4 regions of the Paenibacillus sp. JNUCC 34 genome follow, and region 4 is predicted to be linked to each of the others. Evidence: riboswitches for the same ligand, from Rfam matches in the RefSeq annotation. Region 4 holds a riboswitch; each other region holds the start of a gene.

Region 1 (7,551 bases), 360 kb from region 4:
AGATGAGGCCGTAAATCTGGTTATCTACCGCCACAGCCAGCGGTGTTCCCCCTTCGGTAGCGATGGCGTCTCCTTTGGCAATCAGATCGGATGGGATCATGCCTCCCTGAGACTGAACCCAGGCTCTTACGGCATCGACTGCTCCTTTGCGAACTTTTCGGCCGTCTTTCAGATCCATACCGCTCATCCGTGTCTCGGCCTTAAATTCGATGAATTCGGCACCGGATGTAATGGATTCGTCAAATCCTAAGCTTTCCTTCTTCATCAGTTCGAGAACAGAGCGGCCTTCAGGCGTTTCATCCATAACTGAGCTTACAGCTGCCCACTGGGCAACAGAGCCGACAGGTTCCGAACCGACCGGGATAAACTGGCTTGCCATCCGGTTACCAAACGTGATCGTTCCTGTCTTATCGAGAATCATCGTATTGATGTCGCCGGCAGCTTCAACCGCTTTACCGGACATTGCCAGCACGTTGAACTGCGTTACCCGGTCCATACCAGCAATCCCGATTGCGGACAGCAGACCACCGATGGTGGTTGGGATAAGACAGACGAGAAGAGAGATCAGGACGGGAATCGAAAGCTCGATTCCGAGATATTTGGCGATCGGGGCAAGCGTGACAACCACAATCAGGAATATTAATGTTAGTACGGTCAAAAGGGTATTCAACGCAATTTCATTTGGTGTTTTTTGCCGGGATGCCCCCTCTACGAGCGAGATCATCCGATCAATGAATGACTCGCCGGGGTCGCTAGTGATCCGGACTTTAATCTGATCACTAACAACCCGTGTGCCGCCGGTTACCGAGCTGAAATCCCCGCCGGCCTCTTTAATAACCGGGGCTGATTCTCCGGTAATGGCCGATTCATCGACAGATGCCAGACCCGCGATCACTTCGCCGTCACCGGGAATCATTTCGCCTTGCGAGACCACCACGATGTCACCTTTACGTAAATCGGTAGACGGAACACGCTTGATGCCGCCGCCGTCCATAACCTTGTTGGCCGCGATTTCCTTCTTTGACTGCTTTAAGGAGTCAGCCTGAGCTTTACCACGCCCTTCAGCAAGAGCTTCGGCAAAGTTGGCAAACAAGACGGTTAAGAGCAGAACCACAAATACGGTCAGATTAAAGCCGATGCTGTCTTCTGTCCCGAAATAATGGGGAAAGATAGTCATGAGGAGGACAATAAATGTACCAACCTCGACAACAAACATCACGGGGTTTTTCATCATGGCAATAGGGTTCAACTTGATGAAGCTATCTTTTAACGACTGGCGAACCATATCTCCGTTTAATACCTTTTTTCTATTGTTATTCATTGGGATAATCCACCTTTTCTATTAACGGATCATTAAATGCTCGGCAATCGGGCCAAGCACCATCACGGGCAGGAATGTCAGCGCCCCGATGATCAGGACTACCGCAATCAGAATAAACGCAAACAGCCGGTTATCCGTGCGGAATGTCCCTAGTGTCTCAGGAATCCACTGCTTACGCAGCAGAGAGCCGCCTACCGCTAGAAGCGAAATCATCGAAATATAGCGGCCGAAGAGCATGACAAGCCCTGTTGATATATTCCAGAACGGCGTGTTATCCGCAAGACCTTCAAAGCCAGAGCCGTTATTCGCTGCCGAGGAAGTGTATTCATACAGCACTTGTGAAATGCCATGAAAGCCTGCGTTCGTAATGCCCGCTTGACCAGCGTCTGTCATGAGAGCGAGAGCAGTCGGCGCCAGAATAATGAAGGGATGAGCCAGAATGGCAATCGCAATCAGCTTCATCTCCCGGGCTTCGATTTTCCGCCCAAGAAACTCCGGCGTTCGTCCAACCATCAGCCCGGCGAGGAATACGGCCAGAATAGCGTACATTAACATATTCATCAGACCGACGCCTTTTCCGCCGAAGACAGAGTTCAGCATCATGAGAGACAACGGTGTTATACCGCCAAGCGGTGTCAGCGTATCGTGCATGTTATTGACCGATCCGGTTGTGGCTGCTGTGGTTACGGTCGTAAACAGAGCAGACTGGGCAATACCGAACCTGACCTCTTTGCCTTCCATATTGCCTTGGGAAGCATCGATTCCTAGTCGACTCATCGCCGGGTTACCATTCGATTCCGATACGTAGGCAAGTGACAGGAATCCGATGAACAGAACCATCATGGCCGAGAAAATAATCCAGCCCTGCTTGCGGTTTTTCGCAAATAAACCGAATGTGTAAGGCAGAGCCGCCGCAATACACCACATTGATAAAATCTCGATTACGTTAGTCAGCGGATTCGGATTTTCAAACGGATGAGACGAATTGACGCCGAAATGTCCACCACCGTTCGTACCCAGATGTTTGATCGATTCCAGTGCAGCCACTGGACCAACTGAAATTTGCTGCTCGGCGCCTTCAAGCGTCGTTACATTGATGGTAGGTTTTAAGGTTTGAGGAACATGCAGCGCAACAAGTAGCATGGCCACTGTAAAGGCCAGCGGGATGAACACCCGTGTATGTGCCTTAACAAAATCTTCGAAGAAGTTGCCTATCGTTGTTCCCTTGCTGGTAATTGCCCGAATGAACGCGATAGCGACACATAAGCCGGTAGCAGCGGAGGTGAACATCATCATGGTGATGACGGCCATCTGCGAGAAGTAGGAGAGACCCGATTCTCCGCTGTAGTGCTGCAGGTTTGTATTGGTCATGAAACTGATAATAGTATTGAACGATAGCGTTGGCTCCATATTGTCAATTCCGTTTGGATTGAACGGCAGTATCTTTTGCAGTCGTAGTATGAGATACCCGGCTGCAACCAGCACAATATTGGTCATCACAAAGCTGATTGCATATACCTTCCAGGTCATGCCTTTGCGCTCTTTAAGTCCGATCAACGCATAGATCGGTTTCTCCGCCCAGGAGAACCATTTATCCGTTCCGTTCGCTTCATTGCGAAATACATTATATACGTAGGTTCCGAGAGGCTTAACGAGCAGCACCAGAACCAGAATAACGATGGCAATTTGTACAATGCCCATGATTGATTGCTTCCTCCTTCAATAACACCCCTAGAATTTTTCCGGGTGAATCAGCGCGTAAATCAAATACAGAAAAATAAAGATCATAAATGCGATAATGATGATCATTGGTTATCAGCCTCCGGTTCATTGACCACGCGTCCGCACCAGGATAAAAATAAGGTGAACAGTGCGTAGGTTCCTCCCAGAATGAGCACCATGCACAGATCCTGCATGTAAATCCCTCCAAAATATTTTTTGAAAGATTATGAATATGGTCTAGCTGACGAGTGATGAAATTAAGAAGGAAACATTGGTATGGTTCGTATGCAGCACGATATCTGCGCCAAGTCCTTTATAAATTAATCTCGGGTTGCTTGAATGAGTGATGACATAGATCGGATCCAAAGTCCAAGTACGGCAAATCCGCAAGTAACGGCAGCACAGGTTCAGACTGCTTTCAAACAGAAACACCCTGCCGACGGAAAACTCGGGAATGATCCAGGTTTGTTCATCGGTGGTGTCGATCAAGATCATGTTGTTTTTGGCTCCGAGCTTATCCAGACGATCTTGCTCTACCCGGTTGTTCACGATGGCTGCAAACGGAATTTTATTTCGGATAAGCTGGAGTACGAATTCCTCCCCTGCCTTGGTTGGAGCGGATACGATGATCAGATCCTGCGGTTTTTCCATGTTTTCTCCTCCTATTTGTTAGAAAGAGAAGGCAACAAAAAAGAAGCCTCAGGGAAGGAGAGTCACTCTTCCCGCGGCTTCTGATGACACAGTGAAATACACCGTGCCCTGCACACGACAATCGTTGCCTCTCTCGATACGCTTACGAGGTTAGCTGACGGATTCGGGCGTGAGAGTCGCCCTACCCATAGGCAGGTATTCTGCCGATGTGATTCACCCCTGGAAGAAAAGCAAGTCTCCCGTTTGGTTCCCCCGTTCCTTTTCCATTCAAGGATTCAGCGAATAAAAAAGCACTTTGCAAAAAACCACAGAGACATTAAGCCCTGTGGTCGTGTTTCTCGATCACAAGCTTCATCATCCTCTCCTTGTGAGCAGACCGCGTCAATTGAATGCGTGACTGCTTAACTCAACGCTTACGAGGTTAGCTGTCGGATTCGGGCGGTGAGAGTCGCCCTACCTGATCCGATTCCATAGAGTCTTCGGATCAAGATTCACCCCTGAAGATGTTCATGGTGGCTCTCACACCACCTGGTCCATCTCCTTGTTTGGTTCCCCCGCTTCCCTTGCCCAGCAAGGGAATTCAGCGATTCATGTGAAAACATTGTTCATTTCATGATTCGTATCATACGTCTGGCGGTTCGTAATGTAAATCGAGGGAGAGGCACATTTGAGGTGTTTTTTAACAGGATATCGGGGGAAAGGGGGATTGGTCACCAGAATACTGCTCCATACTCTGTATTTCTCTGTATTTCGTTGATTTCTCGTAAAGTGGCAAGATACCGTGTATTTGTATGGATAATCGATGTCAAGCCCTAATGTACACGTTTTCTTTTGGCTTTTTCGTCGATATTTTGAATTTTTAGACCATAAATGAACATTTACTTTGAAAGGGCAATGACGTATGATTCATCCGAATTTAACCATGATCTAAACGCTGAGCTCTCTAAAGGGAGTCGGGGGAACCCGGACAATGAGCAGGTTTCAGAGCAAACGGACTCAGGAGTATCTATAAACATGCATTCACATTTCCATAGTACTGGTCAAGCGTCTCACGCTCCGGTAACATAGAGGGTAACAAATGTACAAGGAGGAGCTATGCTTCTACAATTCGGTTACTCCCAGTATGAGAGCAAAGTATATGAAACACTTGTGACGAGCGGCGAGGCGATGGATGCATCGAGTATCGTGAAGTTGTCCGGTGTTCCGAAGGCTAAAATTTATGAGGTGCTGGACCGGTTAGTGGACAAGGGAATTGTCATGGATACGGTATCTGGCAAAAAGCGTACCTATACGGCACTCCCTGTGGAAGCCGTGATTGATAAACTGACGCATGAGTTTGAGAGTGACATTAAGGAGCTTCGCTCGGCGGGGGTCCGCAAAACGGTTGTGGATGATCAGGTGTGGAGTCTGAAATCGCACAGCTCGATCCAGGCGTTCTGCAAACAGATGATTGAGGAAGCGCAGGAGTCTGTTCTCGTCTCAATGTGGAGCGATGAGTTTAATGAAATAACCGATCTGCTGGACCGGAAAGAGCGGGAAGGTGTGCGCGTTGAAGCTTTGGTGACGGGGGATGACCATCCGGAAGTGTCGCTGTCCAAGCTGTATGTGCTGAATCCTACGGCGGATCACGATAAGCTGGAGCGGTTCATGCTTCTGGTGACAGATACGAAGCAGCTTCTATTCGCAGGCGTCGAGCAGGGCAGCTGGCAGGCAATCCGGACGCAGGCACAGCCCTTTGTGAAGGTGTTTGTTGAATTTTTCTACCACGATATGGCATTGACTGCATTCAGTCGTAAATATCCGGAAGAGATGTTCAAAGACGAAGAGATTAAAGCGCTTTTGCTCCGGCTGCGCTATTAAACAAGGACAGAAAGTATGGAGGAATGACTACTCCGTGCAGTCTCTCACAACAGCAAAGGGGCATCCCACAGGTCAATGGACCTTTTGGGATGCCCCTTTAAGTGTGTACAGTATGAGTTTGAACCAAACTTACAACTGCTCTGCGGTTCGGGACGAAGCAGCAGCTCCATCCTTGTCAGGAGCAGAACGGCGAGTTAGCGAGAATAACGCGACACCGAAGGCAACGGTAGCAATGATACCGCCGACCCAAGGGTTGTGGGCTACCGTGTGGCTCTGATCAATAACGGTACCGCCGATGATTGAACCGGCAGCGATTCCTAGGTGAAGCATGGAGGAATTCAAGCTAAGCTGTGTTTCTGCATTGTCTGGAGCCAGCTGAAGCAGATAAGTCTGCTGAGCTGGAGAAATGGCCCAACTCAGCGCACTCCATATCATCATGGCTATTAGGAACACCCAGAACGAGATTTGAGCTGTGAGCATGACCACGAACATCGATACCGAGAAGCAGGCCACAATGGTGAGGATTGAACGTTTCGTACCGAAACGGTCAGATATCCAGCCGCCGACCCCGCCGCCTGTTACGGCTGCGATGCCGAACAAAAAGTAAACGACACTCATCATGTCGTTGCTGACGTCGAATGTGGACTGTACATAAGGCTTCAGGTATCCGTACAAAGTCAGATGACCGGTGAGCAGCAGCAGGACGATAAGCTGGGCGCTGATAATCTTGCTGTTCTTCAAGGACGCAAGCTGTTCACGAAGCGGTACTACCGGGTTCGGAGCTGTGCGTGTCGTGAATAACGCAATGCCGGCCATAGATAGCAGGCTAAGAATCGCAATGACGAGAAACGGAGTCCGCCAGCCGTAAGCATTACCGATCACCATGCCGAGTGGTACCCCGAGTACAAGTGATCCGCTGATTCCCATATAGATAATTCCGATCGCGCGACCTTTGTGCGATTCCGGAACGAGCGAGGCTGCCATGGAGACGGACAGTACAACGATAACGGATCCGCTCATAGCGGATAATGCACGGGCTGCGATGATTGCTGCATAACTTGATGTGAAAGCTACGATCAGATTACTGATCATAAAGGCAGTCATCGTGTACAGATAGAGCTTTTTACGTTCCATTTTGGCGGTCACATTAATTAGAATCGGACCTGAGATCGCAAAGGCAATGGAAAAGATGGTGATAAACTGACCGGCAGAACTGATAGATATTTGAAGATCCTCTGCAATGAGATTCAGGATACCTCCAACGATGAGTTCAACCATACCGACGACAAACGCCGCGATGGCCAAGATATATACGCGAAAATTCAAACAGACACATCCTTATCTCATAAAGTATCAAATTTAAGTTACTACCATTATAGTAACCTCGGTTATCTGATGCAACCCTTTTTCGTGTATTTGGGAAGAAGTGGAGCAATGTAAAAATACACTTTTTCACCCAAAAAGGTTTCAAGTGCCCGTATACTCTTTTTAGCCGATTTAAAGTCAACCCGGAGTGATAGCCTGTCCTATATCATCGTGGTAATATTTGAATAATTCGACTTGATAGGGTACGATAATGCCTTTTTCAAGAAACTCAGAACTTTTGGTGGAGGTGAATTTGCCAGATGGACAGGCCTCAGAGTGTCATACGTGATCATATTCTTTTTCCGGACAGCTCTTTTCCATTTACGGCTTCGACGACGGAGGGGGTTAACCCCGGATTCCAACGTCTGCACTGGCATCAAACTCTGGAAATGAACTATATACGAAGTGGAAACGGTTACTATCTCATTAATGGTATGAAAGTACCGTTTGAAGAAGGCGATCTTGTCTTCATTAACAGCGACGATTTGCACCGGGCTTTTGAAACGAAAGATCTGGTGATGGATATTATTATGTTCGATCCCTCGCTCCTGGCCATTGATCTGAAGTATGACCCGGAACTGATGCATCCTTTCCGCGAAGCCGGTGTGCATTTCGGCCATATCGTCACTCAC
Region 2 (7,551 bases), 2.3 Mb from region 4:
GTCTTCAGGATACAGATCTTTACCTGCAATATGCAGTGTGAGGCGTTTGTGGTTGATTTTGATCTTTTGTTTTTGGATCATCACGCCAACCATACCGCGCGAATCTTGAGTTTCACAGACGATACCCGTCCTGTTCAAGGACGATACGTACACGCTGTCTCCGAGCTCATAATTAGTGGATTTCGAGCTATGATCTTTCTCATGAATTCGACCTTCGCTGTGAGGCGTTTCCTCGGATCGTTTTTCTACATCGTGACTTGATTGATCAGAGAAATCATCCTCATCAGGACTGTGACTTTCCTCAATAGATACATCTTCCGGATTGTCTTCATTAGCAGGCACATGAATCTCATCTGTATGGGATTCATTCGTGGAGACGTTGTAACTTGGGAACATCGTATTGTCATGTCCTACACCAGCTTCAGAAATTTCTCGGGAACGTGCAATGATTGCTGAAGGAATCCCCAATTTCTCAGCAATGACAAAAGCATAGCTTTGTCCGGCCTCTCCGATTTTCAACCGGTATTTCGGTTCAAGTGTCTCTGTGTCAAACTCCATTCGTGCGTTTTCGAACCCAGGAGTTATACGTGCAAAATTTTTGATTTCTGTAAAGTGAGTCGTAACGACAACCGTAGCCCTGCGGCGATGCAGCTCTTCCAGCACGGCGATCGAGAGGCCGATACCTTCTCCAGGATCCGTGCCTGAAGCCATTTCATCCAGTAATATCAGCGTTTTGTCATTGGCGGTTTGTAAAATATGATTGACGTTTCTTATATGAGCCGAAAAGGTGCTAAGCGCATGTTCAATGCTTTGACCATCTCCGATATCGACTGAAATCTGTTCATATATGCTGCATTGACTGCCTTCCTGAACAGGGATGAGCAGACCCGACTGAACCATCATGGTTAATAGACCAACGGTTTTGAGTGTTAATGTCTTACCGCCTGTATTTGGACCTGTTATGATCAGGGACTTGTAGTTACGACCGATTGCAAAATCCAGTGGGACCATACCTGGCCCCAACAGAGGATGGGTGGCCTGCTTGAGCGCAATGATCCCCTGATCATTAAGTTCCACGTTTCGTCCGCTGATGGACAGGGCGTATTTACCCCTCGCGATAATAAAATCGTACATTCCGACAGTATCTGCATTCAGCTTCAATTCGTGACTGTATCTCTCAGCCGTTTCGGTCAATGCACTGAGCACTTTGGTCTCTTCACGGGTTTCTTCGGATTGCAAAAAGCTCAGCTCATGTTGGAGGCTTGCGACATCACTAGGCTCGATATAAACCGTTTGTCCGCTTGCCGATTCATCCAGCACGACCCCGTTAACTTGCTTGCGGTGTTCTTTCTTGATGGGCAGAACATACCTGCCGTTACGTTTGCTGACCAGACTTTCCTGCATGATGGCTCGGTGTTTGCTGAGTAAACTGTCGAGTTTTCGCTTGACTCGCTCTTCAGATACAGCGATTTTTTTGCGGACTCTCGCAAGCTCCTTACTTGCACCATCAACAACACGGCCGCTATAAATACAGCGTTCGATTTCTGAGAGCAATGAAGCGAGTTCATACATTGAAGTGGCGTATGAGGCTATCTTTGGAGCAATTTCGCTCTTGGTGGCCATATAACGTATGAGCTGCCTGCAGCTGCGTAGGAATTGTTGGATATGGCCGAAGTCGCGTTCACTAAGCACATAACCGGTCCCCAGCAGCTGTTGAACAGGTTCTATTCCCTCCAAGGAAGGGATGGGTATACTTGCCCCAGCACGGAGTAGTGTACTGGCTTCAGAAGTTTCATCCAGCCTATGCCGGATTACCTTGAGCTGGGTGAGAGGGGTCATTTCACGAATGTGATTTTTCCCGAGATATGAGACGGCAAAGCGTTCCAGTTCGGTTTGGACCTTGTCGAATTGCAGTAATTTCATTGTAGCTAAATTCATTTGTGATCAAACTCCTTTGTATTGGTGTATATTTGCCTGAAAGAGCCCGTGAAAAACAAAAAAAGGCAGAGAATGAACGTAGGTTCACTCTCTGCCTTTAGTCAGTCCGCCTTGAAATTGATCGTCTCCATAGGAAATAGAGCTGCCAGCACTTACTGTACGCAGTCCTATTTACCAAAAAATCCGTGCTGAACTCAGCACGGATGAAAAGACGCCAAAACAGGATAGACCTCCCGGGCTTCAATTGATATCCGTTGTTCTTAACTAATTACACAGATGGAAAAAACCATAAGAAAATAAACATAGCCTTTTCAGGCCATGAAAAAAAGGGTTTTTCCAATCATATGAAATTTGGTTAGTTAAGAACGACCACCGACATCAAAATCTCTCCTTATTAAGAGGGTATGACATTAATATACGGTTTCTTTTTGGAAAAAGTCAAGCGAGGTTTTCATTATATATGTATATGGTGAAGTCCGAATTGTTATAAGAGGTTGTTCAAAAAGTCCGCTTTTGATCACGAAGTGAATCAGGAAGTGGGCTCGGCATCGAATCTTGAATTCAGCCGGTCCTAAGTGGATGCTTACGAAGTATGTTTCCTCCGGAAACATTTTAGGTGCTCACGTACCCAAAACAGCTGATGCTTCCGAAGACGTTTTCTACGAAAACGTGCAGCTCCGCTCCTCAGTCCCTAGCTTCATCCAACTCAAGCGTTTTGAAAAAACGCACATCGGAAGCATATGCTTCGGTGCTGAAAACCGACCTTTTTGAACACGTACTATAAGTATCGAAAAAGTATCAATTTCGCTCTAAAAGTTACAATCTGTTCATAATTTCATAAAATGGACACAATTTCGACCTATATCAAAGAGCTGGGTATGTTACTTTATAATGGTTAACTTGGTTTATTAAGTGCTGAATCCAGACGAGCATAACGTTTGGTACGGGGGAGCTTTATTTGGGGTGAATGTTTATTTGAAAATATAAACTAGGAAATACCTCTTTCCGAATCCGTCAACTAACCTCGGAAGCAACAGGGAGGAAAACATCATGAATAACTTACTGAAATCGGTTTTACTTTCAGGGGCCATTGTCGCCTCGACTCTCGTACTTAGCTCTGATCCAGCGAGCGCTGCTACTTCTTCCATTAAGGTACAAATTAACGATTCCTTAGTTTCTTTTCCGGACGAGCAGCCGTTTATTGACAGTAAAGGATTCACTCAGGTGCCTATTCGAATGATCGTAGAAAAAATGGGCTCCACCGTAAACTATGAAAAGATTAGTTCTACGAGCTCTAAAGTAACGATTAAAAAGGGAAACACCACCATCGTACTAAAATCCGGTTCCAATATTGCTTTAGTCGGTTCTAAACAAGTTGTCATGGACACGAGCATGCGGATCGTCGATGGCCGTTCTTTTGTTCCCGTTCGGTTTGTATCAGAAACGTTTGGCTATTCTTTGAAGTGGGACTCTAAAAACAAAATTGCTATCATCAGTACGGATGGAAAAAATTATCCTCCTGCCTGGACAGCTCCAAGCACTTCCCAAGGAAATCAGGCTGTATCACTAGCTAAACAATACCTTGGGACCAAATACGTTTGGGGAGGTGCCTCGCCATCCACCGGATTTGATTGCTCGGGTTATGTGAAGTATGTGTATGGTAAAATGGGTGTCAGCTTGCCTCATAGCTCCGTGTCGATGCATGACAATTACGGAACTTCGGTGTCAAAGAGCAATTTAAAACAAGGGGATCTCGTATTTTTCATTACTAACAAAGTTTCAACATCTCATGTAGGCATTTATATCGGTGATAATAAATTTATTTCTGCCACTAGCAGCGGAGTAACAATTGACAGCATAAACAGCTCCTATTGGGGACCTAAATATAATGGCGCAAATCGGATTTTAAAATGATTTTTATATAACAAAAAAAGGGGTTGTCTTCTGGTCATCTGTGATGACTTGGGGACAACCCCTTCTTTATGTTAATAATAGGCATACACCCTGTATTGGGCGTATGCATACAATGAGGGTAAGGACGATAAAAGGAGTGAACATATGACAACAACATACCCGAGTCATCATGTCGTTTACCAATGCGACCAACATACCGCGCATTTAATGAAACAACACAAGGAAAAAGTACATCATGCGATGAATAACATGGTCAATCGAAAAGTGCAAGTCCACACGGTGCATAATGAGATTATTGTGGGTGTGGTAGTAGGGGTGGATGTGGATTTTGTGTATTTGAGCATGGATCCACTTGACGACATGCGTGGTTTCTTTCCGGGATTTTCCCCTGGTTTCAACCCTCCGGGACCTATTGCCCCTTTCAATCCTATTCTGCCGCTGGCCTTGTTTAATCTGCTGACAATAAGCCTGCTGTTATAAAAAAGATCCGCAGGAAGGAGGAAATTACAACCAAAACCTGCGGAATTCTCGCAGGTTTTTTGGTTATAGAAATAAATTGGCGTATAAAAAAACAACATATTCCGGATTTGTCCACATAACCATTTACAGAATGGATTAGAGCGAGTGTACATCCATTCGTCATTCAATCCGGATCTCAATCTAGAGAGGAGGAGGGGCTGTTTGTCATCCACCCCAGAAGGGAAATACCTATCCAATCAAAGGACTATGTCCAAGAGGAAGTTCAGATTTACACGTAATGATTGGATGGGTTACTTGTTTAGTGCTCCTTTGATTGTCGGTGTGCTTGCTTTTGCCATTTATCCGATGTTTGCTGCACTGTTTATGAGTTTTCACCAGACATCAGGCCTTGCTTTGAATGGAAAATGGGTAGGTATGAGCAATTACAGTTATGCTTTAGAAGACTCCTTATTTTGGCAAGCGCTTACAAACACCTTTGTGATGGGCATCTGGTCCGTACTGCTTGGCATTGCCCTGTCGTTCATTCTCGCAAGTCTGATCAACAATTTGAAATGGCATCTGGGAAAAAATTTTTTTAAAGCGGTCTACTTTCTGCCTAACGTAGTATCTGGAGTCGCAACAAGCCTGTTATTCTCATTCTTGTTCTTTCCTTCAAAGGAAGGGTTGATCAATTTCGTGATCAGTTTTATCGGTCTTGAGCCGGTTGGCTGGTTTACGAATCCGGAGGTTTCCCGGTACAGCATTGTATTGATGAGCCTATGGGGTGCGCTTGGCTATAACACGATCATTTTTTTGGCTGGATTGCAAAGTGTTCCCCGTGATCTATACGAAGCTGCAGAAGTGGATGGAGCGGGAACGTACCGTAAGTGGCTCTATATTACCATTCCCTACTTGCGGCCAATATTTGTCTTTATGCTCATTATGGGAACCATCGGTGGTATGAAAAGATTTACAGACGTTTGGTTGATCGGAGGTACAGCCGGTAATCCTGGAGGCAGTCTGATGACGGTCGTGCTGTATATTTACCGCAATGCATTTCTGGCTTCACAGATGGGGCTTGCCACGGCAGTGTCTTATCTGCTGTTCCTAATAATCCTCGTGCTGACGGTATTTCTCATGCTGCTTAACCGACGTAAAGACAGTCTGGATTAACACAAGGACCGTATTTGAACAAGTGAGAAACCGTCAGTAAAAAGGATAGGAGGGAAATCATGGCCGATACAGTAATACCCAAAGTAACCGTTCGCCGCAAAAGGATATCTTTAAGTCAGCTTATACTGACCATTGTTCTGTTTTTAGGCTCGTTTTTAATGATTGTGCCGTTTCTCTGGATGCTTGTAACGAGCTTCGATTGGGGAGCGCGGCTTAATATATCGTTTCCGCCCAAGATTTGGCCCGAGGAACCGTCGATCAGGACATTCGAAGCGGCTTTTACCAATATTAAAATGTTCAAATATATCGGTAACTCAGTCATTGTCAGCGGTGGGGTCATTATCATTAGTTCGCTTTCGGCCTTGTTGTCGGGCTATGCCTTATCCAAGCTCCGCTTCAAAGGGGCGAACCTAGTGCTCTTACTCGCACTGAGCACGATGATGATTCCATTCGAGATGACGATGATTCCACAGTATTTGCTCTTCAGCAAGTTAGGTCTTGTTGATAATTATCTGGCATTTTATCTTCCTGCGATGAACTATGCATTTGGAACATTTTTGGCCAAAGCGTTCTTTGACCAGCTGCCGAGCAGTTTAAGGGAAGCAGCCGTGCTGGATGGAGCCAAGGAAATCACCGTGTTCAGCCGGGTCTACCTGCCGCTGTGTACACCGATTATCGCAACCATGGTCATATTGCTGTTTCTTGGTGTCTGGAATGATATGCTGTGGCCGCTGCTTATTTTGAAGACTGCTGCTAAATACACCATACAAATCGGTTTGGCCATGTTCACGTATAACAATGGTATTAATCAGCAGCCTGCTATCATTATGGCCGCGACGACGATAAGTCTTATTCCGGTCGTTGTCGTATATTTATTCCTTCAGCGTTATATCATCGAGAGCATTGCTTTATCCGGTATCAAGCAGTAAAGAGCAAATAGAAAGTCTATTACTTTTGGAGGTGTTAAGGTTATGAAAAAGGCATTGTTGCTCATTATGTCCTTCATGCTCGTGTTTACAATGGCCGCATGCTCGGGTAGCTCAGGGAAGGATGTAACTGGCGGCGTCAAAATTGAAAAAGTGTCAGATATGTCTGGCATGGTTCGCGTTGCATTGGCCGGCTGGCAGCTCGAAAACGGGATTGATGCATTGACAGGAAATCCGACGATTGGCCTGAATGAATATCTGGATAAAACGTTCAAAATCATGTACCCGAACATTAAGCTCGAGATTTACCAGATTCCGTGGGAGAACGTGAAGGCGAAACAATCGGCGATGCTGCTCTCTGGAGATGCAGATATACTCTACACAGGCGGAGCTTTTGCCTCCCAATGGTACCAGGAAGGACTGCTGCGTGACCTGGATGACTTGATCGAGAAAGATAAATCATTTGACCCGAAGATTTATTTGGAAGGCATTATGAACAACTCCTATAGTACCAAATCACCTGATGGAGCTAAACAATTCGGTATTCCTGCAGTTCTCGGGCGGAGAATGACGATCTACGACAAAAAACTGTTTGAAGATTGGGGAGTCGAAGTGTTATCTGCGAAGGCGACTCCAGAAGAAATATTGGATAAGGCTAAAAAAATGACCGGTAAAAATCCAAAAACGGGAGAAGACAATTTTGGAGTGTACTGGAGTGGTAACTCGCTCAATGGATCGACATTCGTAGCTCTTACCTTGGCTTTTGGCGCAAAAGGTGCAGAAGGTTCCCTGAAGGACACCAAGAATATCAAGTGGCATTTGAATACACCTGAGATGGTAAAAGTGATGGAATGGCTCAAAGAAGCGGCAGCACTTCCGCCGGCAGGTTTTGTGAATGCTCAAGGTGCTGAGAACTTTGGTCTGGAAAAGAACAATATCGCCATCGCCCTGGATTCTACGGGTGGCTCTTCGATGAGTGAATACCGTTCCAAGCAGAATAAAGAGCTGTTAGACCGTTTTGAACCGGTATTGAACATGGGGCCAAAGGGTGAAGGCTGGGTTGCTGTGGATCCGTTTGTCATGGCGAAAAATGCAAAGGATGTGGATGCTTCATGGGAAGTGTTGAAATTCCTTTCTGGTC
Region 3 (7,551 bases), 1.1 Mb from region 4:
TCAAAGTTGTAGTTGCCGATGTTGTTATTTGCTTGATAGGCGATGTACAAACCGTAAACGCCGTGATACAGAAGCGGCAGCCAAATCAGGAGCAGCTCCAGGAAAAATATGAGCGGTAGGCCGTTAATAAATTGGACACCTTTATCAAAGCCTTCCTTTCCACTATCAAAAGCCTTAAAGTTGGTGATCATATGAGTGAGCAAGAAGGCTCCAAGCGGTATGATACCAAGCAAAGAATGCAGCTTTCTGGAATAATACCCTTTCATAAGTTGACGTTCCCCTTTCCAATGTGTAGCGTTTTCATTAAGTCTCATCATAATTCATCAACCACATACTATCTACGCGTTAAACGCATTCAACGACAAAATGTCCCGCATTTCGTTTATTCTGTGAACATCTTGTGTCATATTTCATGTTACTCCTTTTTCTCTTATAATGGAATTGCAATATAATTATTAATCGTTATAATTTATACGCATAAGCTATTCATTTAGGATGTGAAAAATATTGTTCGAAGAATTGGACGTGTTCGCAGTCGTCGTTGAGCAGTCAAGCTTAAACAAAGCTTCCAAGCTGCTGAACCTTTCCCAGCCTGCCCTTTCCCGCAAAATCGCCAAACTCGAAGACGAACTTGGCGTTCAGCTCTTTAATCGGCGTGGAAAACGTCTGGAGCTTACTTCTATCGGTCAGCTTGCCTACACCTATGCTCTGGAACAACGCCAGCAGCAGTTGAAATTCATGCAGACACTCGCACATTATCGTGTGGAAGATCAGATTACAATCTCACTTGGAGCCAGCCTGACAACGCTTCAGACTACGCTGCCCCCGCTGATAAATGCCTTCATGGAACGTCATCCTACAGCCGAGATTAAACTAATCACAGGCAAGACACATGAAATCGTGTCATCCGTCCGTGACAAAAGAGTGGAAGTTGGCATCGTTGCTTCTTCCATTAATCAGCCTGGCCTTAACTGCATTCCGCTGTTCGACGATCATCTTGAACTCGTACTGCCGATTTCACATCCTTTGGCTGAGAGCCAAGAGGTCGGAATCGAACAGCTACAAGGCTTGCCGATGATCATCTTCTCAACAGGTACCTGGTACCGGAAGCTGACCGATGATCTGTTTCACCGCTGGGGGATCATGCCGGACATCCGCATGGAGATCGACTCTTTCGAAGCGATTGTGCGTCTCATTCCCACCTGTAAAGCGGCCGCACTCCTTCCCAAGTCCTATCTCCGACCTCAGCTGCTGTCGGATAACGGACTTGTTGACATCCACATTCCCGCTCTAATTGAGACCCGGCGAACGACCAGTCTCATTTATGGAAATCCCTCCGAGCTCAGCAATGCCGCCAGTCGTTGGATTGCCGAGACTGAAACATTGTTCCGCAAGCTTGAAGAGGACAAAAGCCAATAACCTGACCGAGAGAAATACGTCAGGTTATTGGCTTTATATGCCGATGATATACCGGCTATTGAATATAGATAGATAAATCCTTCGTTTCTACATATTTACGACTTCGCCCTCAAAGCGATCGATGTTCTCTTTTGCTCCTATAACAACCATAATATCGCCTGCACGCAAAATATCCATCGCCGTCGGGGCCACTATCACACCCGAACGTTGATTCAATGCCACAACACTGATCCCGTAACGGACACGGGTATTCAGTTCATTAAGTGTCTTGCCATCCATGCAGTCCGTCACCGTCATTTCCACGATCCGGTAGTCCTTGGACAGTTCGATGTAATCCAGAAGATTCGGCGTAACAAGTTGATGCGCAACTCGTATTCCCATATCTCTCTCCGGAAAAATAACCCGATCAACACCCAGTTTTTCCAACGCCCGGCCGTGCAATACGGATATTGCCTTGGCAACGACTGTGGCTACACCCAATTCCTTCAGAATAATTGCCGCCAAAATACTCGTCTGGATCTCGTCACCTATTGCTACAATGCCGCAATCAAAGTTCCGTATTCCGAGTGACTTGAGTACTTCTTCATCCGTCGCATCGGCAACTACGGTATGGGTGAGGAACTCACTCATGTCCTCGACCACTTCTTCATCCCGGTCGATTCCGAGTACCTCATAACCTAAATCCATCAGTTCAAGCGCCAGACTTGATCCGAATCGCCCTAGCCCTATTACCGCAAACTGCTTTGGTTTCATTTCTCTGCCAATCTCCTTATCCAATAATCATTTTTCCTTCTGGATGACGATACAATTCCTTACCCTTTTTAGGGCCTAAAGCATATGCAAGCGTTAGAGGCCCAAGACGCCCCGCAAACATCGTAATGCTGATCAGAAGCTTTCCGAATAATGACAAGTGGGGTGTTAATCCCATGGTCAGCCCCACGGTGCCGAATGCGGACGTTGCCTCGAACAGTATAGAGAGGAAACTACTGTCCTCTGTCGTTGACAGAATCATCGATACCGATATCACCAGTAGCAGTGCAAGCAGCGTAATGGTCAGCGCTTTAAGAACCCGTTCCTGAACCAGCCGGTACCGGAATAGCACAATCTCATCCCGCCCCCGCATCATTGCTATAACGGCAGCGATCATCATCGTGAATGTCGTCGTTTTAATCCCGCCCCCCGTTGATCCCGGGGAAGCTCCGATAAACATCAGAATAACCATGAAAAACTGTGTGGCCTGACGCAAACCGGTTATATCGAGCGTATTAGCTCCTGCCGTTCTCGGTGTGACCGATTGAAAGAAGGAGCCAAGAATTTTTCCACCCCAATTCAGCGATCCTAATGTTTTTGGATTCGTGAATTCAAATATGAATATGACAACTGCCCCTATCAAAATAAGCGCGCCTGTCATGGACAAAACCACCTTGGAATGCAATGACAGCCTGCGGTTTTTTTTATAATCAACCAGATCAGCCATGACAATAAATCCAATTCCTCCGGATACGATCAAGAACATAACTACAAAATTGACTAATGGATCATACACGTACCCGGTCAAGCTTCCAAAATGACCGAACAGATCAAATCCCGCATTATTAAACATCGTTACTGCATGAAATATTCCGTAGTACAAAGCTTTCCCGAAAGGCATATCAAATGCCCAGCGAAGGGTCAGTAGTAGTGCTCCACTAGCTTCAATCACCAAGGAATACAGCAGAACCCTGCGGATCAGTCGGACGATCCCCTCCATCGATGACTGATTCATCGCTTCCTGCAGGACAAGACGATCTTTTAATGAAATACGGCGCTTTAATGCAAGCGCAAATAGCGTGGCCATGGTCATGAAACCCAAACCGCCTATCTGTATCAGTAGCATGATGACTACCTGTCCGAATGAACTGAAGAATGTCCCCGTATCCACCACCACAAGACCGGTAACACAGGTCGCGGATGTCGCAGTGAATAAGGCATCCATAAAGTTCAGCGGTTCCCCTGTCGTGTTGGCAATCGGCAGCATTAGGAGCAAGGTTCCAATCGTGATAATTCCTCCGAACCCCATAACAAGAATCTGCGGCGGCGACAAGCGGAGCCAAAATAATTTGGAAGTCAACATATTCACCTCTTTAAAAAAAGTCAAAGAAAAAAAGACACTGGAAATCCAATGCCTTACGCGTTTGGGTTCCTGTGCTGCAGCCTACGAGGTTAGCTGACGGATTCGGGCATATCACAGGTCGCCCTATTCACTGCTATACAGCAGAGAAATTCACCCCAATTAAATGGTTCCCCCATTTTCGTTACGAAATTCGGCTGATCTATTAACATGATGTGATTATAACGCAATATCCTTAGGAACCCAAAGCCGATTTTAACGTAAATTAACTTAAAAAAGAGCGGAATTGGGCATATTCAAGAGTAGTAGCACATGGTTTTCTGAGGTTTTCGAAATCTTTCCTTCGTTTTCATCGTATCTTTCATAATTTTGAATGGGATAACCCGTTTGTTGCTTTCATATCTATGTTATATTGATTTATGTTTCCATGAAAGAAACGTTTCAAACGATTTCTAACCCCTATTACCAAGGAGGAATGACATGAATAAAGCAGGACAGCCCCTTAAACTTCAGTCGAACAAAAAACCTTTAATGGTGCTCGGGGCAATCGGCCTGATTCTGTTTCTAATTTTTCAGGTATTTCCGTCTACTGCCTCTGACACGCTAGAGGTAAAAACTCCCGAGTTAATCACCAAAAAGGCAGCGGCAGAAGCCGCCGAACGCTTCGTACAGGAACAGTTGCAGTACAACATCGCACCAGGTAAAGAACCTCTCGTTACATACCAATCCCGATCTGATGTATACGGATACCTATCCAAAGAAAAGTTGCTGACCGAATATAACAAAAAGTTCGAAAGCAAGTATCCTTATGATGTTTATCGCGTAAGGTTTGATCAAGGTGATGGGACAGCTTTAAATGTGGATGTACATATGCAGAACGCGGGTATCGCCGGTTTTTCCTTTGATATGGTCGGCTCTAGTTACAAAGGGGCCATGCTGCAGATGGGTGGCGTACGAAAGCAGATGCTCCTGATGATCGAAGGCGACATGTCACTAGCCGAGAAGGAGGCGCTTGCTGCACCTTGGCTTCACCGAGCGGGTTATGATACGTCCAAGCTTGAACGAATTACTGGCGAAGGGGAACCTGGTCTGAAATATGAGGACCCGGAAGCTAAGATCGGAGACTCTCGTCTTCAGCTGAACTTCTCCTTTGAAGACCGCCAACTACGTTCGTACGAGCCTGTATTTTCCGTTCCTAGTGCTCATACCGCCTATGTGGAGAAGCAGACGCTTAACGCTACCTTGCTTACAATGCTGGGCTACGGATTGTTTACACTCGTTTTGGGTATTCTGGCAATCGTCTACAGCGTAAAAACCAAAGCTCACACTTCATTTAAAAGAGGTATTTTCCTTGCTTTGCTATTGTTTGTTATTCAAATGCTGAACACTTATAACCTACTGCCGGTCTTTAAAGCAGACGGAATGAGCGATGCCAGCATTAAGGGTATCCTGATCTTTTATGCGGTCTACTCCATCGTATTCTCAGCCCTGCTCTACTTCTCACTCGTTGGAGGGAACGGATTATGGCGTAAGGAAGAGGGATTAAATCCATGGCCACGTGCCAAAGAACCCGGGTATGGCGTATACGTGCTGGAAAGCATGAAACTCGGGTATTTGTGGGCTTGCATTCTGCTTGGTGTACAGTCCCTGATCTTTATCGCGCTGGGTCTTACGCTCAACACCTGGTCTACAACAGATGCCTCACAATCACCTTTTAACATGTTGTACCCATGGCTGTTTCCGTTGATGGCCTGGTTTGCAGGTATATCGGAAGAGGCTGTCTACCGTCTGTTCGGTATTAAAATGGTTAAAAAAATCGTTCGTAACACGTTCGTGGCCAGCCTCATCACCTCGATCATCTGGGCTCTCGGTCACACCTTGTATCCGATCTATCCGGTCATATCAAGACCGATTGAGCTAGTCATCATCGGGCTTCTGTTCAGTTTCATCTTCTTGCGTTACGGATACATGGCCGCCGTATTCGCGCATGTGGTGTTCAACAGCATTCTAATGGGCTTCAGTCTCATGATGATGAACGATCCGGTTAACTTATGGATGGGGATCTTCTACATTATTTTGCCAGCCATCGTCGGTTACGTGATCTATAAATTCAATACACCCAAAATAAAAAAAGAAACGGCTTATCCGTCCACATAGGACGGAGGCCGTTTCTCTTTGTTCCAACAACATTACGACTCCTCATCACGCAGTGCGCTTAAAATCTCTTTGGCAAGTTTATCGCCTATAGACAGAGGCCGGAAGTCATCAATACTGGCCTCTTTAATCTTTTTGACAGATCCAAAATGCTTCAGGAGCATCTTACGCCGTTTCTCTCCGATTCCTGGAATTGAATCCAGCTTCGAGGTAACCATCGATTTCCCCCGCTGATCTCGGTGGAAAGATATCGCGAACCGGTGAACCTCATCCTGTATGCGCTGGAGCAAATAAAACTCCTGACTGTCACGAGGCAGCGACACAGGCTCCGGCGGATCACCCACCATCAGTTGAGCCGTCTTATGCTTAGCATCCTTAACAAGTCCGCAGACTGGAATGAACAGACCGAGCTCATTCTCCAGCACATCCACGGCTGCAGAAATTTGGCCTTTGCCTCCGTCCACTACGATCAAATCGGGCATAGGCAGATTTTCCTTAAGCACCCGCTCATACCGCCTCCGTATAACCTCTCGCATCGTCTCATAGTCGTCTGGCCCCTGCACGGATCGGATTTTATACTTCCGGTATTCCTTCTTGTCCGGCTTACCGTTAATAAACACAACCATGGCAGAGACCGGGTTCGTCCCCTGTATGTTCGAGTTATCAAACGCTTCGATCCGGTGCAGCGTGTCGAGACCGATTACCTCGCCTAAGTTAGCAGCAGCAATCGACGTCCGCTCTTCATCCCGTTCAATTAGCCGAAACTTCTCATCCAGCGATACTTTGGCATTTTGCGAGGCCATCCCGATCATTTGGCGCTTCAAGCCCCGTTGCGGCACGTGCACCTTCACACCGATCCACTCCTGCAGAGCTGCAGCACCACCGGCAGCGTCCACGCTTCCTGCTCCTTCACCGAGGTAATCGCCAGCTTTATCGGAAGCCTCAGTAGCCGGAACAGAATCTAGCTGCATAGCTTCGTCGTCCTGTGGATCCATCTCTTTCATTTCTGCTTCAGCCGAAGGGGCAACTGCCTCTGCAGAAGCCGCATCATCGACTGAAGGGCCTGGCAGAAGTATTTCCTGAGGCAGAGCCGGATTGTCACTGTAATACTGTGCCACAAATGACATGAAGTCACTGTACGCCTCTCCGTAGTAAGGGAACACGGATGCGTTTCGCTGAACCATTTTACCCTGGCGCATATATAGAATTTGCACACACATCCAGCCTTTATCGACTGAAAACCCAAATACATCCCGGTCCTTCGTATCGGCAGTAGTAATCTTCTGCTTCTCCATAATGGCATCGATATGCATGATTTGATCCCGAAGCTCTTTGGCACGCTCGAAGTACAGCTCTTCGGCTGCCTCCTGCATTTTTCGCTGCAGTTCTTTTTTCACTTCTTCATGTCCACCGCTTAGAAAAGAGCTGATTTCACGTGTAATTTCCTCGTAAGCCGATTGAGGCACCTCTTTCACACACGGAGCCATACACTGGCCCATGTGGTAGTACAGACACACCTCTTTCGGCATTACCCCACACTTTCGAAGCGGATACATACGGTCGAGGAGCTTTTTGGTCTGATGGGCTGCATAACCGTTCGGATAAGGTCCAAAATATTTTGCTTTATCTTTAAGCACCCGCCGCGTTACTTCTAGCCGGGGATGCGCTTCATTCGTAATCTTTAGGTATGGATACGTTTTGTCATCCTTGAGCAGCACATTATAACGCGGCTGGTGTGTCTTGATCAGGTTACATTCCAGAATCAAGGCTTCCATGTTACTGCCCGTAACGATGTATTCAAAATCGCGGATTTCAGAAACAAGCCGCTGGGTTTTCCCATCATGGCTGCCTGTAAAATAGGAACGCAC
Region 4 (7,551 bases):
ATCAAAACCTGCAGCTGGATGATGAGGCAAAGAAGCTGATTGAAGAATATCCTCCAAATGAAGTCGGCTATGTCGGCGACGGTCTGACATACACCGGATTTAAAAATCAGAAGTTGACCTTTAATTGGAGTCACCCTTTGCTTGATAAGAATAAAACGTTTACGTACAAGCTCCCCTTTTAGAATACAGACCGCACTTAGCGGTAGTTATTCTTGCGAGCTAAAGATGTAGCTTACTCCAAAGCTTATACTTTTCTTATCCCTTAAATAAAAGCCCGGACGGATCTTATCCGCACCGGGCTTCCTCAATTTATTATTCCGATTCTGTATCGAGCGCCTGTTTAAACTCGTCAGAAGAGGCATTCCACCATTCCTCGTTTTTGGAGATCAGCAGATCCTTCAGTGCTTGTTTCTCCACGTTACCCAACCCATCAAGAATTATTTTGCGCTTCAATGCCGCATCCAGCTTATTCACATGGTCAGCGAGGATTTTCCAGCCCCGCTTCGCTTCCTGATCGATCCACATCTCACATGCGGTCATACCGCCATAGTGCTGTCCCTCAGCTGTACGATCTACAGCTACCCATACAATCCACAGCTGACGGCCGTTAGGCACATCCTCCCGGTTGGTAGAGAACTTAATGCCACGTTCCACCTTGCTCTTCGCGTGCATTGCACCAATCTCAATTTTTGCTACTCCGCCGTCAATGATGACCGGAGATACACTGTTCAGATCAATGGAGCCTGCTCCGAACCCTTTGTGCTTGCTTTTACTGCTTATGATGTTAAGGGCAATCTGCTTCTTACCTGTTTGTTCCTCATTCTCCATTACAGCAAAACCTCCTATATAAGGACGGAAGAGACCTCCGCCTTGCTCATTCTTCTAAATAACTAGTCCCAATAATTTTATTTTAACTAATAATCGCCTAAAAGCAAACATATACATGCTATAGATGCTTGTCAACGGGAGGTTGTTCGATATGGTCCCACCACGCGCCAAAGTCTTTCTTTCATCCCTGCTCGCCCTCGGTCTCCTCGGAGGGTCAATGCTGTTATTTCTGCAGGGTATCCATGTTTCAGCGCCTGTTCTCGCTCCAGAATTGGGCAAGCCTGCGATAGTGGAGAAAGCCCCACTCTCCCCGCCTAAAGCTCAGTACGATGTACCTGCTCCTGCACTGAGCAACAGACTGGTTGAATATCACATGGATGTCAGGTTTGAGCCGGGCGAAAACAAATTGAAGGGAAAACAGACGATAACCTGGACTCATCCTGGTGAAAAAGCCGTAAACGAGCTTTACTTTCATCTTTACCCTAATGCTTTTGCATCCAAAGAAACCACGTTTATGAAGGAATCTGGTGGCAGACTTCGATCAGACCGTATGCCTGAGGACGGATTCGGATCCATGACGATTACGGGGATCAAAACAATTGAAGGGCTATCTCTGCTCAACCGTCTCCAATTTGTGCAGCCTGATGATGGCAACGCGAAGGACAAAAGCCTGGTGAAGCTGCGTCTGCCGCGTTCTGTTAAAGGCGGGGAGAGCATTACGCTGAATATGGAATTTGAAGTCGATATGCCCAAAATCTTTGCACGTATGGGTACAGCTGATGATTTTGTAATGGCTGGACAATGGTTTCCGAAAATCAGCGTATACGAGCCTGCGGGAGTTCGCGATCGCACGGAGGAAGGTTGGAATCTCCATCAATACCATGGAAACTCTGAGTTTTATGCTGACTTCGGCATTTACAGCGTCCGTATCCGGGTGCCGGAGAACTATATTGTTGCAGCCACTGGTTTTCCGACTAAACCGGCCACAAAATCAAACGGTGAGAAGGTCTACCAATTCTACGCAGACGATGTTCATGACTTTGCCTGGGCAACCTCGCCCAATTTTGTCGTAGCGGAAGAGGCATTTTCCGCACCTGGTGTACCCGGTGTCCGCATTAAGCTTTACCTTGATCCGGTGCATAAAGACCTGAAAGACCGCTATTTTGATGCTGCCAAAGCAGCTTTATCCTCTTACGGTAAATGGTACGGCTCCTATCCGTACGCTACGTTGTCCATTGTAGTGCCTCCAGACGCTGGAAACGGCGCGGGCGGTATGGAATATCCGACGCTGGTGACCGCTTTCGGAGCCAAGGACGATTCGCCAGGGTACGAGCTAGAGCGCACGATCATCCATGAAATCGGACACCAATATTTTTACGGCATGATCGCGAACAATGAGTTCGAGGAGGCCTGGCTCGACGAAGGATTCACCTCCTATGCCGAGGATCGGGTAATGGAGCAGGAATACGGATTAACCACTAACACGGCAGCACAAGCTGCGGCCATATCCTCGCCTGAGCCGCTTAAACAGGAATCTTGGAAATACGGATCTCACGAAAAATACGCTTTGAACGTCTACACACGCGGCAAGCTGGTGCTGCAGGACATTGAACGCCTGGTCGGCACACAGACGATGGACAAAATCATGATGACTTATGCGAAAAAATACCGCTTCAAACATCCGACAACTAAAGATTTTCTACAGGTTGTGGAGCAAATCACCAAACAATCGTGGCAGCCTTATTTTGACCAATATGTATACGGTAACCTGATGGCTGACGTCGCTGTGGAGAACATTCAGACCCAAAATACCGGAACCCGGGAAGACCCCGCCTATAAGACGATTGTGACCATCGTGAGCAAGGGCGGCACCGTCTCCAACATCCCGATCAGATTTGCATTTGAGGACGGGAAGACGGTTGAAAAGGTGTGGGACGGCAAGAACGGAAAAACCCAGTATGAAATCAAGCATAAATCTCCACTACTCTGGGCAATGGTTGATCCGAAATACTCAATCGTGCTCGAGAACAAACACATCAATAACTATATGAAGGCGGGAATGGATCCGAAAGTTGTCACGCGCTGGAACCTGAGCATCACCAAGCTGGTGGAGACACTGTTCGGCAGCCTGTCATGGTAAGGGGGGAGAACATGAAAAGCTACGCAGGCAAAGGCTGGACCAGTGTGAAAGATCAGTTCTATGTTATTATTCTTCTGTTTCTGTATCGCCTTCTGTGGGGATATTGCCTGTATCGCCTTGTCAAATCAGCCGTCGTTCCGCTTCTGATGCGATTCCCGGACCCTGCTCCGAATGAGCTTAGTAAGCTGTTGTATTTTTATGAGGGCGAAAGGGCCCTGACTCAAAGCAACGACGTTCATACCTATGCCTGGATACTCATCTGTATGCTGATCATCCGGATGCTTCTGACTCCTCTTATTCATGCTGGTATATTTTACAATCTCCATCAAGAGACGAAAGGTGAGCGAGGTCTGTTCTTCTTCAAGGGCATCCGTCAGCTATGGAAACCGGTAACTTTATTTTATGTGGTTGAGACGATTCTGACCTTTACCCCCGCATATTGGCTGGTGCCGAAAATGTTACCTTCACTATTAGCTGCCATTCGCGACCCGTCTACGTTGCTAAAGATCGCTCCTTACTTCGTCTGTTGGCTGTTGTATGCGTATCTCATTCATTTGTTCTTTCTTTATATGCAGTTCGGCAAAACAGCTGGCATGGGCATGATATCCGCTCTGATGGTCTGTCTCCGTCACATCGGAAAGGCTATGCTCATCTCCATTACGATCGGCGGAACAGCGATAGCTCTTCTCCTTCTGCTCAGCGGTATGTCCTTCCTATGGTCAGGTCTGATCGGATTAATCATTCAGCAGACCTCCTATTTTGTGAGTAGTCTATTCCAGTTGTGGAGCGTTACCGCTCAATATCATGTATGGCATACTCACAGTCGTCAAATTTAAAAGATGTTCACATATCCATAAGAAACCTGAATCATCCATTCATAATTCTCATCCCCAATTAAAAAACCAATTTTCACCTTAAATTCATGCATTATATGTTACTGTTAATCTCAAAAGATGCATAATGCTAGCCAACAAAACAAAAAAATTCCGTTCTCCACTAGGAAGAACGGAATTTTTTTGTTCAAATATACTTTCCTCGATTGCCAAAAAGTTAATACTCTGTTAAAATAACGAATGTGTTAGTAACAACTTTGTCATCTTTCCTGTAACTATTTCATATGGATGAACTATCATTGTACTTATAATTTTTCATATCTTAAGAAGCCGAATTCCCGTTCCAACGGGAAACGGGGGAACCGTCTTGGGTGAATTGATCTCGCAACAGAGGGATCATAGGCTAACCTTCAGCCGAACCCTTAAGCTAACCTCGCAGGCATTGGAAGGAGCTTATCACTTGAAAAAGAAGCTAACAGCCGTTTCACTCGGTCTGGCTCTCGCCCTTACGCTAGGTACCGGAAGCGCTTTCGCGGATTCCAAGTTAAACAGCGCAATCAAACCCGTCATTGGCGTCTCTTATAAATCGGGTGGAACCACAACCAAAGGATTCGATTGCTCTGGATTTACAAGTTATGTGTTCAAGAAACTCGGGATGACTTTGCCGCATTCATCGGCATCCCAGTATAAAGTTGGGACTGCAGTACCGAAGAGCCAACTGAAAGCCGGCGATCTTGTATTCTTCAACACCTCAGGCAAAGGTGTATCCCATGTAGGGATCTATGTAGGTGGTGGCAAATTTGCACATTCCTCAAGTTCCCGCGGTGTCACCATCACCGCAATCAACTCCAGCTATTTTGGCAAGCGTTACATTGGCGCCAAGCGGGTCATGAGCCCGAGCAAATACAAATCCGCCGCTGTGAACTACAATTAATTTCATAAACAAAAGTTTACTTAAGCCCGAATGAGATTCACCACAATCTCCTTCGCGGCTTTTTCTTTATACTTTTATAACGTGTGAAATAGGGAAAAAGTTTGCACCTTTACGAGAAATTTTTTATGACAATAATTCGACACGGATATCTATCTATTCTATTCAAAAGACAGCAATAAACAATTGCCAAGTGGACAGGCCCTCTGATAGAATATTCAATGTAATAACTTTGTCATTATTGTAAGGGCTTTTATACATAGAATGCATATGCCAAATTCCAGAGCAATGGAAGCGGGGGATCCAACCACGGGTGAATTGATCTTGCTACTAAGGGATCATAGGGGACCTTCAACCGAACCCTACAGCTAACCTCGCAGGCAGCGGAAGGAGTTATTTATGCTTAAGAAGTTCAGTGCGACCGTGTTAGGCCTTACGATGCTGTTCACGGCAGGCTTAGGCAGCGCTTTTGCCGACAGTAAGCTGGATCAAGAAATCGATAATGTGCTAGGGACAAGATACAGCTATGGTGGTACGTCAACAAGCGGTTTTGACTGTTCTGGATTTACAATGTACATATTCTCAGCAATGGGAATGAAGCTTCCCCATCAGTCAGGCTCCCAATTTGAGATGGGTGTGGCCGTATCCCGCGAAGACCTTCGCCCGGGGGACCTCGTATTTTTCAATACATCAGGTCAGGGCGTATCCCATGTAGGTATTTATATCGGGGATGATCAATTTGCCCACTCCTCCACTTCAAGAGGGGTCGTGACCAACCGACTGGGTGACAGTTATTATGCGGAGCGTTATATCGGCGCCAAGCGAATTATGGATGATTCAGCATACGAAAGCCACGTGTCTGAATAATTTGAAATCATTTATATCATACAAATATACCCGCGAAGAGAAGCATCCCTTCTTTTAGCGGGTGTTTTCTTCTTATTTCGTAAATCATGAAAGGAGAATGACCTTTGCTTCCCATGGCACAACGGTTTTATGCGGTTCCAATGGACTCGTATCATGCAGCGGAGATTTGCAGCTGGACCTACCCATCTCCTTATAATATCTACGGCTGGCTCCCCTGGGAGCAAATGAAAGGACTTGGTATCGAGTTTGGCGATCCGGACATCCGCGAGCAGCAGTATGTATCCATACTCGATGAAGAACAGCGGATGTGGGGATTCGCACAGTTGTTCCCAATGGAAGGCGTTACGCGGATTGGTCTTGGTATGCGACCTGATTGGTGTGGACTCGGAATGGGTAAACGATTTGTGCAGTCTATTGTGGATGTGGCCAGGCAGCGGCGTCCTGAGGATGAGATTGACCTTGAGGTCTTAACTTGGAATGAGCGTGCAATCCGTACATACTCCAAAGTCGGTTTCCATGTTACGGATACGTACGAACGGATGACTCCGACTGGCAAAGCTCTTTTTCATTGCATGGTTTATATGTCCAGAGACGATTCCGGAAATTCCATCTGAAACCATTATGACTATGAAAAATAGCACAATTTTGTGTAATTTTAGTCAAAGAAAGCGTTGTTATGTTGCTTTTTTTGTCACAACTGCTATGATGTCTTTGTATGTTCGTTTATAATAGAATCAATTGCAGTATACATAAGAAGGGACGATATGACGATGCAAAAATGGATTATGGGCGGATTGTTCTTCGTCGCATGTGCGTTGGCCCTTGCGCTGATGTTTACGCTTCCAGGGAAAGAAGAAGTAGCTGAAGAAGCAAAACCAACAATGCCTGAGGTAACTTTGGACGCGGCGGCGGCTGAAGCTACGTTGAAAGCCAGCTGCATTACTTGTCATGGTGATCAGCTCCAGGGCGGAGCAGGACCAGCTCTCCAGCAAGTAGGCGGACATATGGACACTGATGCATTGTTTAGCGTGATCACGAAGGGGCGTAAAGGTATGCCTGCCTTTAAAGATCAACTTAAACCTGAGGAAGTTGCCAACCTTGCACTTTATCTGTCTGAGAAAAAATAATAAGCAGAAAAACACGCTTGGACAGGACCGCTCCCGTTCCAAGCGTGTTTTTTATATAAATATCCGCTGCTGCTAATCCTGCTCCTTATTGTCCTTGGAGCGGCTTTTTTCGTATGCCTCGTTAAACTGCTGTGCCTCTTTGATATCTACAGCCGTAATACCGCCTTCATCCCAAGAAGTCAGACGTAGCGTCACGGTTTTGTAATCGATTGTAATGTAGGGATGGTGACCGAATGCCTCCGAGATCGCAGCGACTTCATCCACAAAAGCAATCCCTTTCATAAATGCAGGAAAAGTATATTTACGGATAATCCATCGTCCCTGCTCCAATTCCCAGCCTTCAAGTCTTTCCAGATGTGTTTCAACTTCCTGCTGTGTATACAGCATTTTATCTTCCTCCCCAAAAAAAACCTCTCCCACCAAAGCGGGACTAATTATTCATCTATTCTATTCCTCTGATCTTTACTTCATTACTTCAGCTAGACGAGAGCTACAAACGCCAATTCTTCCTCCCCAATTAAAATATTTATCCGATGGTTTGTCTGATCGTGAATGACAACTCCACTGCCTACTGATATGACAGGCTCTGTGCCTAGCCCATAAAATAAATCCTCCGCTAGTGCCTCATGAACCTCGTTTTTCTCCGTATCGTTAAGGTTGCTCCAATCCTCCGATTCCATTTCAAAAAAAACGTAACTGTCTGGAATACGTCCGACCGCCTCAGTCAAATCTGTCAAAATATCACCGTAATCACGCCCATGCTTAACACCCATCTCTCTCACTCCTTTCTGTCACTTCATACCTGCAAGTTTCCCTTGCTTCTAT

What was found. Region 4 has a riboswitch for cyclic di-AMP ahead of AC2TF5_RS27395 (C40 family peptidase). Riboswitches for the same ligand answer to the same signal wherever they lie in the genome.
Region 1: it holds a riboswitch for cyclic di-AMP, as region 4 does, so the genes downstream of both, AC2TF5_RS01160 (hypothetical protein) here and AC2TF5_RS27395 (C40 family peptidase) in region 4, are expected to answer to the same signal.
Region 2: it holds a riboswitch for cyclic di-AMP, as region 4 does, so the genes downstream of both, AC2TF5_RS17005 (C40 family peptidase) here and AC2TF5_RS27395 (C40 family peptidase) in region 4, are expected to answer to the same signal.
Region 3: it holds a riboswitch for cyclic di-AMP, as region 4 does, so the genes downstream of both, AC2TF5_RS04385 (TrkH family potassium uptake protein) here and AC2TF5_RS27395 (C40 family peptidase) in region 4, are expected to answer to the same signal.

The regions. Positions count from the first base shown of each region.
Region 1 is NZ_CM177770.1:254,596-262,146, forward strand. It holds gene kdpB (potassium-transporting ATPase subunit KdpB) at 1-1,321, opposite strand, end outside; gene kdpA (potassium-transporting ATPase subunit KdpA) at 1,343-3,022, opposite strand; gene AC2TF5_RS01155 (potassium-transporting ATPase subunit F) at 3,053-3,130, opposite strand; gene AC2TF5_RS01160 (hypothetical protein) at 3,281-3,694, opposite strand; cyclic di-AMP (ydaO/yuaA leader) riboswitch at 3,818-3,985, opposite strand; cyclic di-AMP (ydaO/yuaA leader) riboswitch at 4,090-4,290, opposite strand; gene AC2TF5_RS01165 (TrmB family transcriptional regulator) at 4,790-5,554, shown strand; gene AC2TF5_RS01170 (MFS transporter) at 5,684-6,832, opposite strand; gene AC2TF5_RS01175 (AraC family transcriptional regulator) at 7,180-7,551, shown strand, end outside.
Region 2 is NZ_CM177770.1:3,635,924-3,643,474, reverse strand. It holds gene AC2TF5_RS17010 (endonuclease MutS2) at 1-1,938, opposite strand, end outside; cyclic di-AMP (ydaO/yuaA leader) riboswitch at 2,842-2,986, shown strand; gene AC2TF5_RS17005 (C40 family peptidase) at 2,989-3,852, shown strand; gene AC2TF5_RS17000 (hypothetical protein) at 3,997-4,332, shown strand; gene AC2TF5_RS16995 (carbohydrate ABC transporter permease) at 4,534-5,484, shown strand; gene AC2TF5_RS16990 (carbohydrate ABC transporter permease) at 5,544-6,413, shown strand; gene AC2TF5_RS16985 (extracellular solute-binding protein) at 6,456-7,551, shown strand, end outside.
Region 3 is NZ_CM177770.1:957,733-965,283, reverse strand. It holds gene AC2TF5_RS04400 (succinate dehydrogenase cytochrome b558 subunit) at 1-266, opposite strand, end outside; gene AC2TF5_RS04395 (LysR family transcriptional regulator) at 508-1,419, shown strand; gene AC2TF5_RS04390 (potassium channel family protein) at 1,507-2,172, opposite strand; gene AC2TF5_RS04385 (TrkH family potassium uptake protein) at 2,189-3,532, opposite strand; cyclic di-AMP (ydaO/yuaA leader) riboswitch at 3,596-3,738, opposite strand; gene AC2TF5_RS04380 (CPBP family intramembrane glutamic endopeptidase) at 4,010-5,686, shown strand; gene uvrC (excinuclease ABC subunit UvrC) at 5,719-7,551, opposite strand, start outside.
Region 4 is NZ_CM177770.1:5,933,863-5,941,413, forward strand. It holds gene AC2TF5_RS27375 (copper amine oxidase N-terminal domain-containing protein) at 1-182, shown strand, start outside; gene AC2TF5_RS27380 (YwhD family protein) at 313-828, opposite strand; gene AC2TF5_RS27385 (M1 family metallopeptidase) at 980-2,968, shown strand; gene AC2TF5_RS27390 (hypothetical protein) at 2,980-3,804, shown strand; cyclic di-AMP (ydaO/yuaA leader) riboswitch at 4,120-4,258, shown strand; gene AC2TF5_RS27395 (C40 family peptidase) at 4,262-4,735, shown strand; cyclic di-AMP (ydaO/yuaA leader) riboswitch at 4,994-5,130, shown strand; gene AC2TF5_RS27400 (C40 family peptidase) at 5,132-5,599, shown strand; gene AC2TF5_RS27405 (GNAT family N-acetyltransferase) at 5,713-6,213, shown strand; gene AC2TF5_RS27410 (c-type cytochrome) at 6,370-6,726, shown strand; gene AC2TF5_RS27415 (4a-hydroxytetrahydrobiopterin dehydratase) at 6,799-7,113, opposite strand; gene AC2TF5_RS27420 (hypothetical protein) at 7,206-7,499, opposite strand.